2 regions of the Sphingomonas sp. 22176 genome follow, and region 1 is predicted to be linked to the other one. Evidence: riboswitches for the same ligand, from Rfam matches in the RefSeq annotation. Region 1 holds a riboswitch; the other holds the start of a gene.
The links. Region 1 has a riboswitch for cobalamin ahead of ACTJKY_RS06340 (TonB-dependent receptor plug domain-containing protein). Riboswitches for the same ligand answer to the same signal wherever they lie in the genome.
Positions count from the first base shown of each region.

Region 2: linked by a shared signal. The riboswitch ahead of cobW (cobalamin biosynthesis protein CobW) and the one ahead of ACTJKY_RS06340 (TonB-dependent receptor plug domain-containing protein) in region 1 are both predicted to bind cobalamin.

Region 1 is NZ_JBQEPL010000001.1:1,324,750-1,332,058, reverse strand. It holds gene fusA (elongation factor G) at 1-1,257, opposite strand, end outside; gene rpsG (30S ribosomal protein S7) at 1,324-1,794, opposite strand; gene rpsL (30S ribosomal protein S12) at 1,858-2,229, opposite strand; gene ACTJKY_RS06360 (bactofilin family protein) at 2,515-2,970, shown strand; gene ACTJKY_RS06355 (DUF4142 domain-containing protein) at 2,989-3,603, opposite strand; gene ACTJKY_RS06350 (hypothetical protein) at 3,884-4,051, shown strand; gene ACTJKY_RS06345 (bestrophin family protein) at 4,089-4,976, shown strand; cobalamin riboswitch at 5,014-5,212, shown strand; gene ACTJKY_RS06340 (TonB-dependent receptor plug domain-containing protein) at 5,313-7,163, shown strand; gene ACTJKY_RS06335 (ABC transporter substrate-binding protein) at 7,160-7,309, shown strand, end outside.
Region 2 is NZ_JBQEPL010000003.1:459,931-467,239, reverse strand. It holds gene ACTJKY_RS14120 (acid phosphatase) at 1-281, shown strand, start outside; gene ACTJKY_RS14115 (DUF5690 family protein) at 356-1,669, shown strand; cobalamin riboswitch at 1,659-1,876, shown strand; gene ACTJKY_RS14110 (HoxN/HupN/NixA family nickel/cobalt transporter) at 2,065-3,072, shown strand; cobalamin riboswitch at 3,098-3,316, shown strand; gene cobW (cobalamin biosynthesis protein CobW) at 3,502-4,539, shown strand; gene cobN (cobaltochelatase subunit CobN) at 4,552-7,309, shown strand, end outside.

The sequences.
Region 1 (7,309 bases):
CACCGACAGCTCGATCACGGGCTCGGGGAATTCCATCCGCTCAAGGATGATCGGGGCGTTCTGCGCGCAGAGCGTGTCACCGGTCGTGGTATCCTTGAGGCCGGCGAGTGCGACGATGTCGCCTGCATAGGCTTCCTGGATGTCCTCACGGCTGTTCGCATGCATCAGCAGCATGCGACCGACCTTTTCCTTCTTGTCCTTCACCGAGTTCATCACGGTGGTGGCCGCTTCGAGCTTGCCCGAATAGATGCGCGCGAAGGTCAGGGTGCCGACGAACGGGTCGTTCATGATCTTGAACGCCAGCGCCGCGAACGGCTCCGTGTCCGAGGACGGACGCTCGTCCGGCGTCTCGCCGTCGAGCTTCACGCCCTTGATCGCCGGAACGTCGAGCGGGCTCGGCAGATAGTCGATCACCGAGTCGAGCAGGGGCTGCACGCCCTTGTTCTTGAACGCCGAACCGCACACGACCGGAACGAACGCCATCTCGAGCGTGCCCTTGCGGATCAGGCGCTTGAGGTCGGCGACGCTGGGCTCGTTGCCTTCGAGATACGCTTCCATCAGCGTGTCGTCGAGTTCGACGGCCATTTCGATCAGCTCGCTGCGATACTTCGCGGCCTTCTCGGCGAGATCCGCCGGGATTTCCTGATATTCGAACTTCGCACCCAGGCTCTCTTCGAGCCAGATGATCGCGCGATTCTCGACCAGGTCGACGAGACCCTTGAAGCCGCCCTCGATGCCGATCGGAAGATACAGCACTGCCGGACGCGCGCCGAGGCGGTCGATGATCGAGTTCACGCAGAAATAGAAATCTGCACCGGTGCGGTCGAGCTTGTTGACGAAGCACATGCGCGGCACGCCGTACTTGTCGGCCTGACGCCACACGGTTTCCGACTGCGGCTCAACGCCGGCAACGCCGTCGAAGCATGCGACCGCACCGTCGAGCACGCGCAGCGAACGCTCGACTTCAATCGTGAAGTCGACGTGGCCGGGGGTGTCGATGATGTTGATGCGGTGCTCTTCGCCCTTGCCGTCTTCGCCGCGCCAGAAGCACGTGGTAGCAGCAGACGTGATCGTGATCCCGCGCTCCTGCTCCTGCTCCATCCAATCCATCGTCGCGGTGCCTTCGTGCACTTCGCCGATCTTGTAGGACTTGCCGGTGTAATAAAGGATGCGCTCGGTCGTCGTCGTCTTACCGGCGTCGATATGGGCCATGATGCCGATGTTGCGGTAACGCTCGAGCGGATGGCTGCGGGCCATGATCGTGGTTTCCTTGAAAATTTGGGGAGCCGGACCGTCCAGCTCCCCAATATGTAGGTACGAAAGTTACCAGCGGTAGTGGCTGAAGGCGCGGTTCGCTTCCGCCATGCGGTGCGTGTCTTCGCGCTTCTTCACCGCGTTGCCGCGGTTGTTCGCCGCATCCATCAGCTCACCCGAGAGACGGGCGGCCATGGTGTGCTCGCTACGGTTGCGGGCCGAGGTGATCAGCCAACGGATCGCGAGCGCCTGCGCACGCTCCGGACGAACTTCGACCGGAACCTGGTAGGTCGCACCGCCGACGCGGCGGCTGCGGACTTCGATGCCGGGCTTCACGTTGTTCAGCGCGTCATGGAAGACGCCGATCGGCTCGCGCTTGGCGCGCTGCTCGACGGTTTCCAGGGCACCATAGACGATCGCTTCTGCAACGGCCTTCTTGCCGTCCAGCATGACCGAATTCATGAACTTCGACAGAACCTGATCACCGTAGACGGGATCGGGCAGGATTTCCCGCTTTTCGGGACGACGACGACGTGCCATCTCACATAATTCCTTCTGATCTTCAGCCGATCCGGAACACGTCCGGGGCTTACTATGGCCTGATTACTTCGGACGCTTCGCGCCGTACTTCGAACGGCTCTGCTTACGATCCTTGACGCCCTGCGTATCGAGCACGCCGCGAAGGACGTGGTAGCGGACGCCGGGAAGATCGCGCACACGGCCACCGCGGATGAGCACGACCGAGTGCTCCTGCAGGTTGTGGCCTTCGCCCGGGATGTAGCTGATGACTTCGCGGCTGTTGGTCAGACGGACCTTGGCCACCTTACGAAGGGCCGAGTTCGGCTTCTTCGGGGTCGTCGTGTACACGCGGGTGCAGACACCGCGCTTCTGCGGGTTCTGTTCCATCGCAGGGACCTTGGACTTGGCCTTCTGCGGTTCGCGGCCCTTGCGGACCAGCTGGTTAATCGTCGGCATGAAGCCCTTCACCTTTCAGATGGTTACTTTGCTGGAGCCCTGTTGGACAGAATACGAAAAAGCCCCGAAGGCCTCAGCCCCCCGGGCGATTGCGTCTCCAGCAACGTTCAGCTCTTTGTACCCAAGGCAGGAATCGCCCTACCCGGAACCGGGCGGCCTATATCGATGCGGGGCCTTCCGGTCAACAGCGCGCCCCCTCGGGTCGCCACGCCCTGGGCGTTAACCCTTTCCAGGGGCTGCTCGCCGGCGGCGGCTGTGCTAGCCCGCTTGCCGAATAGGTTCAACATGGGGATGTGGCGCATGTTCAACGGCAACCGCAATCGGGAGGATCGCAACACCTCCTCGGCCAGCGCGGCACAGAGCAATGCCCGGCGCGGACAATTTTCGGTGCTTGGCGCCGACATCGTCGTCACCGGCAACCTCGTCGCCACCTCCGACCTGCATATCGACGGCCGAATCGAGGGCGATGTCCGCTGCGGCAGCCTGGTGCAGGGTGCCGAAAGCCAAATTTTCGGCCGAGTCGAAGCCGAGGACGCCCGCCTCGCCGGATCGGTCGAGGGATCGGTGCGCGCCCGCCAGCTCACCATCGAACGCACCGCGCGGATCACCGGCGACGTCGAGTACGAGACGATCATGGTCGAACAGGGCGGCCATATCGACGGCCGGCTCAAGCATATCGGCGGCGCGACCGCCACGGTCGCGCCGCCGGTGCTGATCAAGGCGAGCGAGGAAGCGGCCTGAGGCCCCTTCCCCCGCCGCTCACATGCCCTTGATCATGTCGTAGTGCTTGGAGATCACGGGCGCCGCATCCTTCGCAAAGTCGCGCAGCTGCGCCACGTCGCCGGCGTTGGCATAGGCCTGCACCGCGGCGAGCGCCTTCTGGTGCGCCGCGACCTGCTGGCTCTTGTACGCCGTGTCGAACTGGGAGCCGGTCGCCGATTCGAGCGTCTTCAGATTGGCCTGCTGCTCGTCGGTCATCGCTGGCGCAGGGGTAATCGCCGGGCTGGCCTTGCCTGCCGCCGCCTTCAGCATCGCGGTGGACTTGGTGTGATCCTCCACCATCTGCTTGCCGAAGCTCTTCAGGTCGCTGGCCGTCGCCTTCTGCTGCGCGAGCTTGCCGGCGGCGATCTCATAGGCGTCGCTCGCCGCGACCGTGTTGGCGAAGTCCTGGCCGGTCATCGGCGCCGCGGCCATGGCGTTGCCGTCCATGCCGTTCATTGCGCCCATATTGTCGCCCATCGTCTCGCCGGCGGGAACATTGGTAACGGTGTCGCCGCTGTTCATGGCGTCGGTGCCGCCATTGCTGTTGCCGCCGCAGGCAGCGAGCGCGAAAATCGGAGCGGCGCTAAGGATCAACAGGTGCTTCTTCATCATACAGACCTCCTGGGTTTCCGGGACCGAACGCCCCGCCCCCGGCCGCGTTCCGAAACTAGCGCCTTATGTATTTGAGTTGGCATCATAAGTTAGAAATCTCCGCCCCAGTGGCTCTGCAGCTTCGGCAATTCGTCGATGAATTGGTGCAGCGCAGCGCGATTGGTGCGGTGCGCAAACTTACGTTACCTTTGATCCATTTGCCGGTTAAATTCGCACCTTAGGTGGGGAACCTCACTGCAAGAGGACTTCCACGATGCACCAGGATGAACGAACCCGCCGCATGGAACGCCTGCGAAGCTCGATCGCGCTGCTGCTGTTCGGGCTCGGCACGCTGGCCTTCCTGATCGCGATCGACCGCCCCGAATGGTTCCACCTGCGCCCGGCGAGCGGCACCGCCGCGGCGATGTCGCACGCATCGAGCCCAGCGCCCGACCGGAACGACGGCTGACCGGACCTACAATCGTTTTCGCGCGTAGAGTCCGCCCATGATCGTCACCACCGCCCCGCGCGCCAAGCAGGTCCTTCGCGAAATCTGGGCGCCGCTGGCGCTGCTGTTCCTCTGGGACGTGATCGTCACCATCATCTATTACGTCCTGCCGTTCCGCGCGCCCTCGCTGCCGCTGACGCTGTTCGGATCGGTGCTGGCGCTGTTCCTCGGCTTCCGCTCCAACTCGGCCTATCAGCGCTGGTGGGAAGGCCGCGGGCTATGGGGGCTGATGATCAACGCCAGCCGCAACCTGGCGCGGATGGCGCGCAACTATCTGCCCGAAGGCGAGGCGGTCGACCTCAAGCGCACCATCGTGCTGCGCCAGATCGCCTATGTGAACGCGCTGCGCTGCCAGCTGCGCCGCCAGTCGGCGGACCAGGAAGTGCTGCGTTTCCTCTCCAGGGGCGAAGCGGATTTCGCGCTGGCCCGCACCAATATCCCCAACGGCATCGTCGACGGCACCGGCCGGCGGATCGAGATTGCGCGTTCGAAGGGCTGGATCACGTCGATGCAGCAGCATTCGATGGAAAGCGTGCTGATCGACATCGCCAATGCCCAGGGCGGCATGGAGCGGCTGAAGAACACGCCGCTGCCGATGCAATTCCGCTTCGTGCCGACCGCCTTCACCCACATCTTCTGCGTGCTGCTGCCGATCGGGCTGGTCGAGACGCTGGGGGTGGCGACGCCGCTGGGGTCGACCATCGCCGGGCTGATGTTCCTGGCGGTGCTCGCGATCGGCGACGATCTGGTCGATCCGTTCGCCAACACCGTGCACGATCTGCCGCTGAACGCGATGTGCCGCACGATCGAGATCGACCTGCTGCAATCGATCGGCGACCCTGCCCCCGAACCCGCCACGCCCGACAAGGCGGGCGTATTGTGGTGATTTCGCGACGGGTTGCCGCCCTGCCCCGCTTGCCGCTACAGGCAGCGGCGTAACGGGTGTCCTCCCGCCGATGGGGGGATGAAAAGGGAAGTCGGTGCAAAGTCCGGCGCTGCCCCCGCAACTGTAGCCGGTGAGCCGGCGCGCCAATCTGCCACTGGAGCCGCATTGCTTCCGGGAAGGCGGCGCGCCTGCGACGACCCGGAAGCCAGGAGACCTGCCCGTTACGGTCGATTCCTTCACGCGGGCGGGGTGCACCGGGTGATCGGGGCTGAAATCCCCGTGTGAGCGACACCAAACCATGCGGGAGCAGCCTGCTCCCCCATCCGGGTGTCTGATATGCAGTTCTTCAAGCTTTCCCTGTTCGCCACCGCCGCGCTCGCGCCGCTGGCCGCCCATGCCGATCCCGACGACGACCGCATCGTCGTCGTGGCGAGCGGCGTCGCCCAGCGCGCCGATACGGTCGGGCGCTCGATCACCACCATCGACCGCGAGGAGATCGAGCAGCGCCAGACCGTCGCGCTCTCCGACCTGCTCGCCACCACGCCCGGCGTCACCGTCGTCCGCAATGGCGGGCTCGGCACCGCGACCGCGCTCAGCATCCGCGGCGCGCAGAGCGACCAGACGCTGGTGCTGATCGACGGCATTCGCGTCGGCGATCCCTCCGCGACCGGTGGCGCCTACAATTTCGCCAGCCTGCTCGCCGGATCGGTCGAGCGCGTCGAGGTGCTGCGCGGGCCCAATTCGGTGATCTGGGGCAGCCAGGCGATCGGCGGGGTGGTCGACGTCACCACGCTGCAGGGCGAACAGGGCCTGCATGTCCGCGCCAATGCCGAGGGCGGGTCGTTCGGCACGTTCAACGGCAATGCCGCCATCGCCGGCGGCAACGACCGGGTGACCGCAGGGCTGACCGCGGGCTATCTCGCCACCGACGGCATTTCCGCCGCCGCCAACGGGAAGGAGGCCGACGGCTATCGCCAGCTCGGCGCGACCGGCAATGTCGAGGTGCAGCTGGCCCCCGGCCTCGCGCTCGACCTGCGCGGCTATTATGCCGACAGCAAGGTCGATCTCGACGGCTATGCCCCGCCGACCTACGAATTCGGCGATACGGGCGACTATGCCAAGACCCAGGAGATCTACGGCTATGCCGGGCTGAAGAACGACGCGTTCGGCGGCAGGCTGCACAACCGGCTGGGCTTCACCCTCTCCGACATCCACCGCGACGGCTATAACGAGGATTCCTCGATCGCGTACCGCTATCGCGGCCGCGCCGAGCGCTACACCTATCAGGGCGACGCGACGCTGGCCGAGCAGCTCCGCCTGGTGTTCGGCGCCGAGCATGAGCAGAGCCGCATCCGCTATGACGAGGGCTTCGGCAGCGCCGGACGCTACTCGGTGGGCATCACCAGCGTCTACGGCCAAGCGATCGTCACGCCGATCGAACCGGTGACGCTGACCGGCGGCGTCCGCCACGACAAGCACGACACGTTCGGCGGCCACTGGACGTGGAACGGCGATCTCGCCGTGCGCGCCACCGCGACCACGGTGCTGCACGCCAGCTTCGGCGAGGGCTTCAAGGCACCGACGCTCTACCAGCTCTACAGCGCCTATGGCGATCGCAACCTGCGGCCGGAGACGGCGCGGAGCTACGAGGCCGGGGTGCGCCAGACGCTGGCGGGCGGCAAGGTCGCGCTGGGTGCCACCTGGTTCCACCGCGATTCGGACAACCAGATCGACTACAATTTCGACACCTCGACCTATTACAACCTCAACAAGACGCGGGCGGAGGGCGTGGAGCTCGAGGCGCTGCTCCAGCCGGTGCAGGCGCTGACGGTGCGGGCGAATGTCACCCATGTCTTCTCGGAAAACCGCAGCACCGGGTACATCGGCAACGACCTGCCGCGCCGCCCGCGCGACACCGCCAATGTCTCGGCCGACTATCGCTTCCCCTTCGGGCTGGCGATCGGCGGCACGGTGACGATGGTGGGCGACAGCTTCAACGATGTCGGCAACCTGACCCCGATCGACGGCTATGCGCTGGCGAGCGTGCGCGCCGAGATGCCGGTGACGAAGCTGCTTTCGGTCTATGGCCGCGTCGATAATATCGGCGACGTGCGCTACCAGCAGATCACCGGCTACGGCACCTATGGCCGCGCTGCCTTTGGCGGCGTGCGGGTGCGCTTCCAGTGAGGTTCGGCGCCGCGCTGCTTGCCTGCCTGTGGCTCGCAGGCTGCGCGGCGCCGCCTTCCGTCGGCGGCGGGGGCATCGTCTCGATGAACCCGTGTGCCGACGCGACGCTGCTGGAACTGGTGCCGCCGTCGCGCATCGCTGCGATC
Region 2 (7,309 bases), on a different contig from region 1:
TCCTCGCCCAGGCGATACCCGACAAGGCCAGCGCGCTCCTAGCGCGTGGACGGGCATATGGCGAAAGTCGCGCGATCTGCGGCTCGCACAGCAAGAGCGCCGTGGAGGCGGGCTACATGGCCGGTGCCTCGGTGCTCGCGGTGCTCCAGACCTCGCCCGCCTATCAGCGCGATCTGGTGGCTGCGCGGCAGGAAGTGGCGCGGCTGCGGTCGACGGCACCGCGACCCGATGCGCAAAGCTGTGCCGCGGAAGCCGAGGCGCTGCGCGTCCGCCCCTGGTGATGCGGGCATGACTTCGCTGTCATGAAGCTGTCGCGCTGGCTCGCCACAAGCGCGACGCTTCATGGGGAATCGCAATGCACGGTGATGCCGCGCGCGGAGCCGCGCGGACCGCGTCGGGGTTTACGCTCTTCCTGGGCGGGCTCGCGGCGTTCAGCGCCTATTTCGCGATGTATGCCTTCCGCAAGCCGTTCGCGGTGGCGACCTATGCCGATGTGGCGGGCTGGCACTTCGCCATCGACTACAAGACGGCGCTGCTGATCGCGCAGGTGATCGGCTATGCGCTGTCCAAGCTGATCGGCGTCGGCGTCATCTCCGAAGCCGGGCGGCAGGGACGGGCGCGAATGATCCTCGGGCTGATCGGCGCGTCGTGGGTCGCGCTGGTGCTGTTCGCCCTGATCCCGGCGCCGTGGAACGTCGCCTGCCTGTTCTTCAACGGCCTGCCGCTGGGGCTGATCTGGGGGCTGGTGTTCAGCTATGTCGAGGGGCGCCGCGTCTCCGAGCTGCTCGGTGCGATGCTGTGCGCAAGCTTCATCCTGTCCTCGGGCGTGGTCAAGTCGGTGGCGGTGCTGCTGATGGCGGCCGGTGTCGCGGAGCAGTGGATGCCGGCAGCGACCGGCCTGGTTTTCGTGCCAGTGCTGCTGGTCGCGCTGTGGCAACTGGAGCGCATGCCGCCGCCGGACGCCTGCGACGAGGCCGAGCGCACCGCCCGTGTGCCGATGCAGGCCGCCGATCGCGCCGCTTTCCTGCGCGCACACGGTGCGACGCTGGTGATGCTGGCGATCGGCTATGTGCTGCTCACGTCCTTGCGCGACGTGCGCGACAATTTCGCGCGCGAGCTGTGGACCGCGCTCGGCTATGGCGGCGAGGCGGCAATATTCTCGGCGAGCGAGCTGCCGATCGCGCTGCTCACGCTGGCCGCGCTCGCGCTGCTGATGCTGATCCGCGACAATCTGCGCGCACTACTGGCGATGCACGGGCTGATCCTGCTCGGGGCTCTGTGCCTGGGTGGGTCGACGCTCGCCTTTCAGGCGGGACTGCTCGCGCCGCTGCCATGGATGACGGTGGCGGGGGCAGGCCTGTACCTCGCCTACACGCCGTTCAACGCGATGCTGTTCGATCGCATGATCGCCACGATCGGCACGGCCGCCAATGCCGGGTTCCTGATCTATATCGCCGATGCCTCGGGCTATGTCGGCAGCGTGGCGCTGCTGCTCGTCCATGCCCTCGGCGCCCCGGAAGTGCGCTGGCTGCCCTTCTTCATCACCTGCTGCTATGCTGCCTCGCTTGCGGTTGGTGGGTTGACCCTCGTCTCCGCACTGCATTTCCTGCGGGCGGGCGCGGAGGGGCGGTTGCTCCACGTCGCGGCTTCCCGTACGACGAGCGTCTGATCACGCCGGTGCCTCGAAAGGGGCTTAATCGGGAATGCGGTGCGGGGGCTTGCTCCCAAATCCGCGGCTGTCCCTGCAACTGTGAGCGGATAGCGCGATGCACTGGCCTCAACCTGAGGGGCAGCCACTGGGCCAGCACGGCCTGGGAAGGCGTGCAGCGTGCCGTGACCCGCGAGCCAGGAGACCTGCCGGCGTCCGGTCGCTCTTGCCTTGGCCCAGGGGATGGCCGCGGCACGGTGTACTCCGTCTGAGCGACGCACGAGCGGCTGGGGCCGTTCGCGGTTGCGTGGCTCGGTCGCGGAGGCGTCCGGCCGAGGTGCGCAGCCGGCCGCTCGCGGTGGCCCCGGCCAAGTCGCACGACGCCGCCGGAGTGCCGCATCTTGTCCGTTCTCGCCTTGCGTACGCGCGTGGCCCTGCTGTTCGCAGGGCTGATCGCGGCCAATCTCGCCGCCTGGGGTTGGGCCTTCGCCCTGTTCCATGCCCAGCCGTTGATGCTCGGCACCGCATTGCTCGCCTGGGGCCTGGGGCTGCGCCACGCGGTCGACGCAGACCACATTGCAGCGATCGACAACGTCACCCGTAAGCTGATGAACGACGGTCAGCGCCCGATCGCCACCGGCCTGTGGTTCGCGATCGGCCATTCGGGGATCATCGCCATCGCCTCGGCCGGGATCGCGCTAGCCACCGGCGCTCTGGCGGGGATGGGAGCATTCAAGGAGCTGGGCGGGGTGATCGCCACCGCCGTCTCGGCGCTGTTCCTGTTCGCGATTGCCGGCATGAACCTGATCATCCTGCGCGCGGTGTGGAAGACCTTTGCCCATGTTCGCGCGGGCGGCGCCTATGTCGAGGACGATCTCAACCTGCTGCTCGCGTCGCGCGGGCCGCTGTCCAAGCTGTTCGGGCCGATGTTCCGGCTGGTGCGCCACAGCTGGCACATGGCGCCGCTCGGCTTCCTGTTCGGGCTGGGGTTCGACACCGCGACCGAGGTGGCGATCCTCGGCATGTCGGCGGGGCAGGCGGCGCATGGCGTGTCGCTCGGCACGCTGCTGGTGCTGCCGGCGCTGTTCGCGGCGGGGATGGCGCTGGTCGACACGCTGGATGGGGTGGTGATGCTCGGCGCCTATCAATGGGCGTTCGTCAAGCCGATCCGCAAGCTCTACTACAACGTCACCATCACGCTGATCTCGGCGCTGGTCGCGATCGTGATCGGGGGCATCGAGACGCTGGCGCTGATCGGCGACAAGATGGGCTGGACCGGCGGCGCCTTCGGCCTAGCCGCCGATCTCGGCGCGCATTTCAACGGCCTTGGCTTTGCGATCATCGGCCTGTTCGTCGGCTGCTGGCTGATCAGCTTCGCCATCTATCGCTGGCAGAGGCTGGACGAGATCGAGGTGCGCGTCTAGAGCCCTTGGTCGAAGGCTTTGCAGCCTTCGCAAAGATCGCGCCGGTGCCCCGGACATGGGGCTTAATCGGGAATGCGGTGCGGGGAGCTTTCCCCAAATCCGCGGCTGTCCCTGCAACTGTGAGCGGATAGCGCGATGCACTGGCCTCCAGGGAGAGGCAGCCACTGGGCCGTTAAGGCCTGGGAAGGCGTGCAGCGTGCCGTGACCCGCAAGCCAGGAGACCTGCCGGCGCAACGGTCGCTCTTGCCTTGGTCCAGGGGATGGCCGCGGCACGGTCTTGCTTCCGTTCGAGCGACGAAGCTGTGCGGCTGGGGCTGCACGGTCGCGTGGTGCCGGGCGATCGTCGCGCCCGCCCGTCGTCGCGCGCCGGCTGGACGTTGGTTCCGGCAAGTCCCTCCGCGTGTTCGCTCGGCGCGGGGGAAGACATGCATGACCGACCTGGCCAAGGTCCCCGTTACCATCGTCACCGGCTTTCTCGGCGCCGGCAAGACGACGCTGATCCGCCATCTGATCCAGAACGCCGAGGGGCGTCGGCTGGCGGTGGTCGTCAACGAATTCGGCACGCTCGGCGTCGACGGCGAGATCCTCAAATCCTGCGCGATCCCCGACTGCCCGGCGGAGAATATCGTCGAGCTGGCCAATGGCTGCATCTGCTGCACCGTCGCCGACGATTTCATCCCCACGGTCGAGCGCCTGCTCGCGCTTGAGCCGCGCCCCGACCACATCCTGATCGAAACCTCCGGCCTCGCGCTGCCCAAGCCGCTGCTCAAGGCGTTCGACTGGCCGGCGATCCGCAGCCGCATCACGGTGGACGGGGTGCTGGCACTCGCCGATGCCGAGGCGGTCGCCGAGGGTCGGTTCGCGCCCGACCTGGTGGCGCTGGAAGCGCAGCGCGCCGCCGACCCGGGCATCGACCATGAGACGCCGCTTGCCGAAGTGTTCGAGGACCAGCTCGCCTGCGCCGACATGGTGCTGCTGACCAAGGTCGATCTGGCCGGCCCGGAGGGCGTCGCAGCCGCCCGTGCGGTGATCGCGGCGGAGGCGCCTCGGTCGGTGCCGGTGGTCGAGATCCGCGAGGGCGCGATCGATCCGCGTGTTATCCTGGGCCTGGGTGCCGCGGCCGAGGACGACCTCGCCGCACGCCCCTCGCACCATGACGGCACCGACGACCACGAGCATGAGGATTTCGACAGCACCGTCGTCACCTTCGGCGAGATCGCCGATCCGGCGGAGCTGGTCGCGCGCATCGAACGGCTGGCACGCGAGCACAAGGTGCTGCGGGTGAAGGGCTATGCGGCGGTGACCGGCAAGCCGATGCGGCTGCTGGTTCAGGCCGTCGGCAGCCGCGTGCGCCATCAATATGACCGTCTCTGGCGTCAGGGCGAGCCGCGCGGCACGGCCCTCGTTGCCATCGCCGAGCACGACCATATCGACCCGGCAGCGTTCCGCGCGGTACTGGCCGGCTGAGGCAGAGGGGCGATGCACGTCCTGTTCCGCGAAACGCACGGGCTGGAGGAGAACGCCTCGCCCCAGGACCTCGGGCAGGCGCCCGCGGACCTGGTGGTGCTGTCCTTTTCCGACAGCGACCTCGGCGCATTCGCGGCGGCATGGCGTGCGGGCGAGGGCGCGCTGCCGTCGCTGCGGCTGGCGAACCTCGCGGCGCTGATGCACCCGCTCTCGGTCGATACCTATGTCGAGCGGACGCTGACGGGTGCCAAGGCGATCCTGATCCGGCTGATCGGCGGCATGCCCTATTGGAGCTATGGCCTCCAGCAGGTGGAGGCGCTGGCGCGGGAGCGGGGCATCGCGCTTGCGGTGCTACCGGCCGACGGGCGGCCGGACGAACGGCTGGATGCCGCATCGACGGTGCCGATGGCAGTGCTGCGCGAGCTTGCGCGGCTATGCGACGCGGGCGGCGCCGACGCGGCAGGGGCGGCGCTGGTGGTGCTGGCCGAGGCGGCGGGGCTGCAATCGGCCGCGCGCGCGCCCTACACCCCGTTGCCGGCTTTCGGCTTCTGGCATCCTGAGCTCGGCGCCTTCCGCCCCGCCGACCGCCAGGCCCGCGAGAGCGCGCCGCCCGTCCCCGAAACATGTCCGTGGCGACGGGCGGACAAGCCGCTGGTGCTGATCGTCTTCTACCGTTCCTATCTCGCGGCTTGCGACGTCGATCCGTTCGAGGCGCTGCACGCGGCGTTTGCGGCCAAGGGTTTCGGCACGCTCTCGATCTTCGTCCCCTCGCTCAAGGCGCCTGAGGCGCGCGCGTTCGTCGAGACTTGGGTGCGCGATCTCGCGCCAGCCGCGATCGTCAACGCCACCGCATTCTCCGCCCGGGACGAGCACGGCCGCTCGCCGCTCGATGCCGCCGGCGTGCCGGTGTTCCAGCTCGCGCTCGCCACCGCCTCGCGTGCAGTGTGGGCGGGGGCCGATCGCGGCCTGTCCCCGGCCGATCTGGCGATGCACGTCGTGCTGCCGGAAGTCGACGGGCGCATCTTTGCCGGGGTGGTCAGCTTCAAGAAGGCCGAGGCGCGCGACCCAGAACTCGGCTTCGCCCGAACCGTCCACCGCGCCGATCCCGACCGCGTGACGGCGATCGTCGACCGCGTCGCGGGCTGGATCGCGCTCGCCGCCGGGCCCGCCGCCGACCGTAGCATCGCGCTGCTGCTCTCCACCTATCCGGGCAAGACCTATCAGCTCGCCCATGCCGTGGGCCTCGACGCGCTGGCCTCTGCCGAAGCCATCGCCGCCGATCTGGGGGAGACGATCGAGGGGCTCGCGGGCCGCCTGCAGGCGGAGACGCTGCACTGGCCGATCGCGGACTATGCGCAGGCGCTCGCCCGGCTGCCGGAAGCGTTGCGCATCGCTCTCCACGACGCTTGGGGCGAACCCGAGGCCGATCCTGCTGCGAGCGACGGTGCGCTCCACTTCCCGGCGACCCGCGCCGGCAGGCTGCTGATCGCGCTCCAGCCCGAACGCGGCGATCCGGCGACGCGCGAGGATAGCTATCACGATGTCGGCCGGGTGCCGCGGCATGGCTATGTCGCCTTCTACCTGTGGCTGAAGGCGCAGGGCATCGACGCCCTTGTTCATATCGGCGCGCATGGCACGCTGGAATGGCTGCCCGGCAAGGCGGTGGCGCTATCCGACGCCTGCTGGCCCGAGGCGCTCACCGGCGGGATGCCGATCCTCTACCCCTTCATCGTCAACGATCCCGGCGAAGCGGCGCAGGCCAAGCGGCGCACCGGCGCCGTCACCATCGGCCATTTGCCGCCCGCATTGAAGACGGCGGGGACGGGCGCCGGTCTCGGCCGCATCGAGGCGCTGCTGGACGAATTTTCGAACGCCGTCGGCCTCGACCCCGCACGGCGTGATCGCCTCCAGACCGCGATCCGCGACGAAGCCCGCGCCGTGGGGCTCGAAGCGGAACTGGGGCTCGACGGCGCCGCTAGCAGTGCCGAGGCGATTACCCGCATCGACCGGTTCGTCTGCGACGTGAAGGAAGGCCAGTTCGGCGACGGATTGCATGTGTTCGGCCGCGGGACGTGTGGGTCCGAGGAGCGCGCAGGACTGCTTGCGGGCCTGGCCGGCCAGCGAGTGGCAGCGGGTCCGTCGGGCTCGCCCTTCCGCGGCCGCACCGACGTGCTGCCGACCGGGCGCAATCTCTACACGATCGACCCGCGCGCCGTGCCCAGCCGCGCCGCGCATGCGCAGGGCATCGTTCTCGCCGACGAGCTGATCCGCCGCCACCTCCAGGATCATGGCGACTATCCTAAGGGCCTCGTAGTCGACCTATGGGGCTCGGCGACGATGCGCACCGCCGGCGAAGAATTCGCGATGGCGCTGCATCTACTCGGCGCTGCGCCGGTGTGGGACACGGCGTCGGAACGGGTGACGGGCGTCGAGATCCTGCCGCTCGCGCTGCTCGATCGGCCGCGGATCGACGTGACCCTGCGCGTCTCCGGCCTGTTCCGCGACGCCTTTCCCGCGCTGCCGCAGCTGTTCGGCCAGGCGGTCCGCGCGCTGGCGGCACGCGACGAGCCGCCCGAATGGAACCCGTTCGCCGGCAAGGATGCCGGCGCGCGCGTCTATGGTCCGCGTCCGGGCAGCTATGGGCTGGGCATGGGCGATGCGGCGGAGACCTATACGGAGGACGCGCGGCGCACGGCGGGCGAGGCATGGCTTGCCGCATCCGACCACACGTTCGATGGGAAAGAGGCGTTGGCCGATCCCGCGGGGCTAC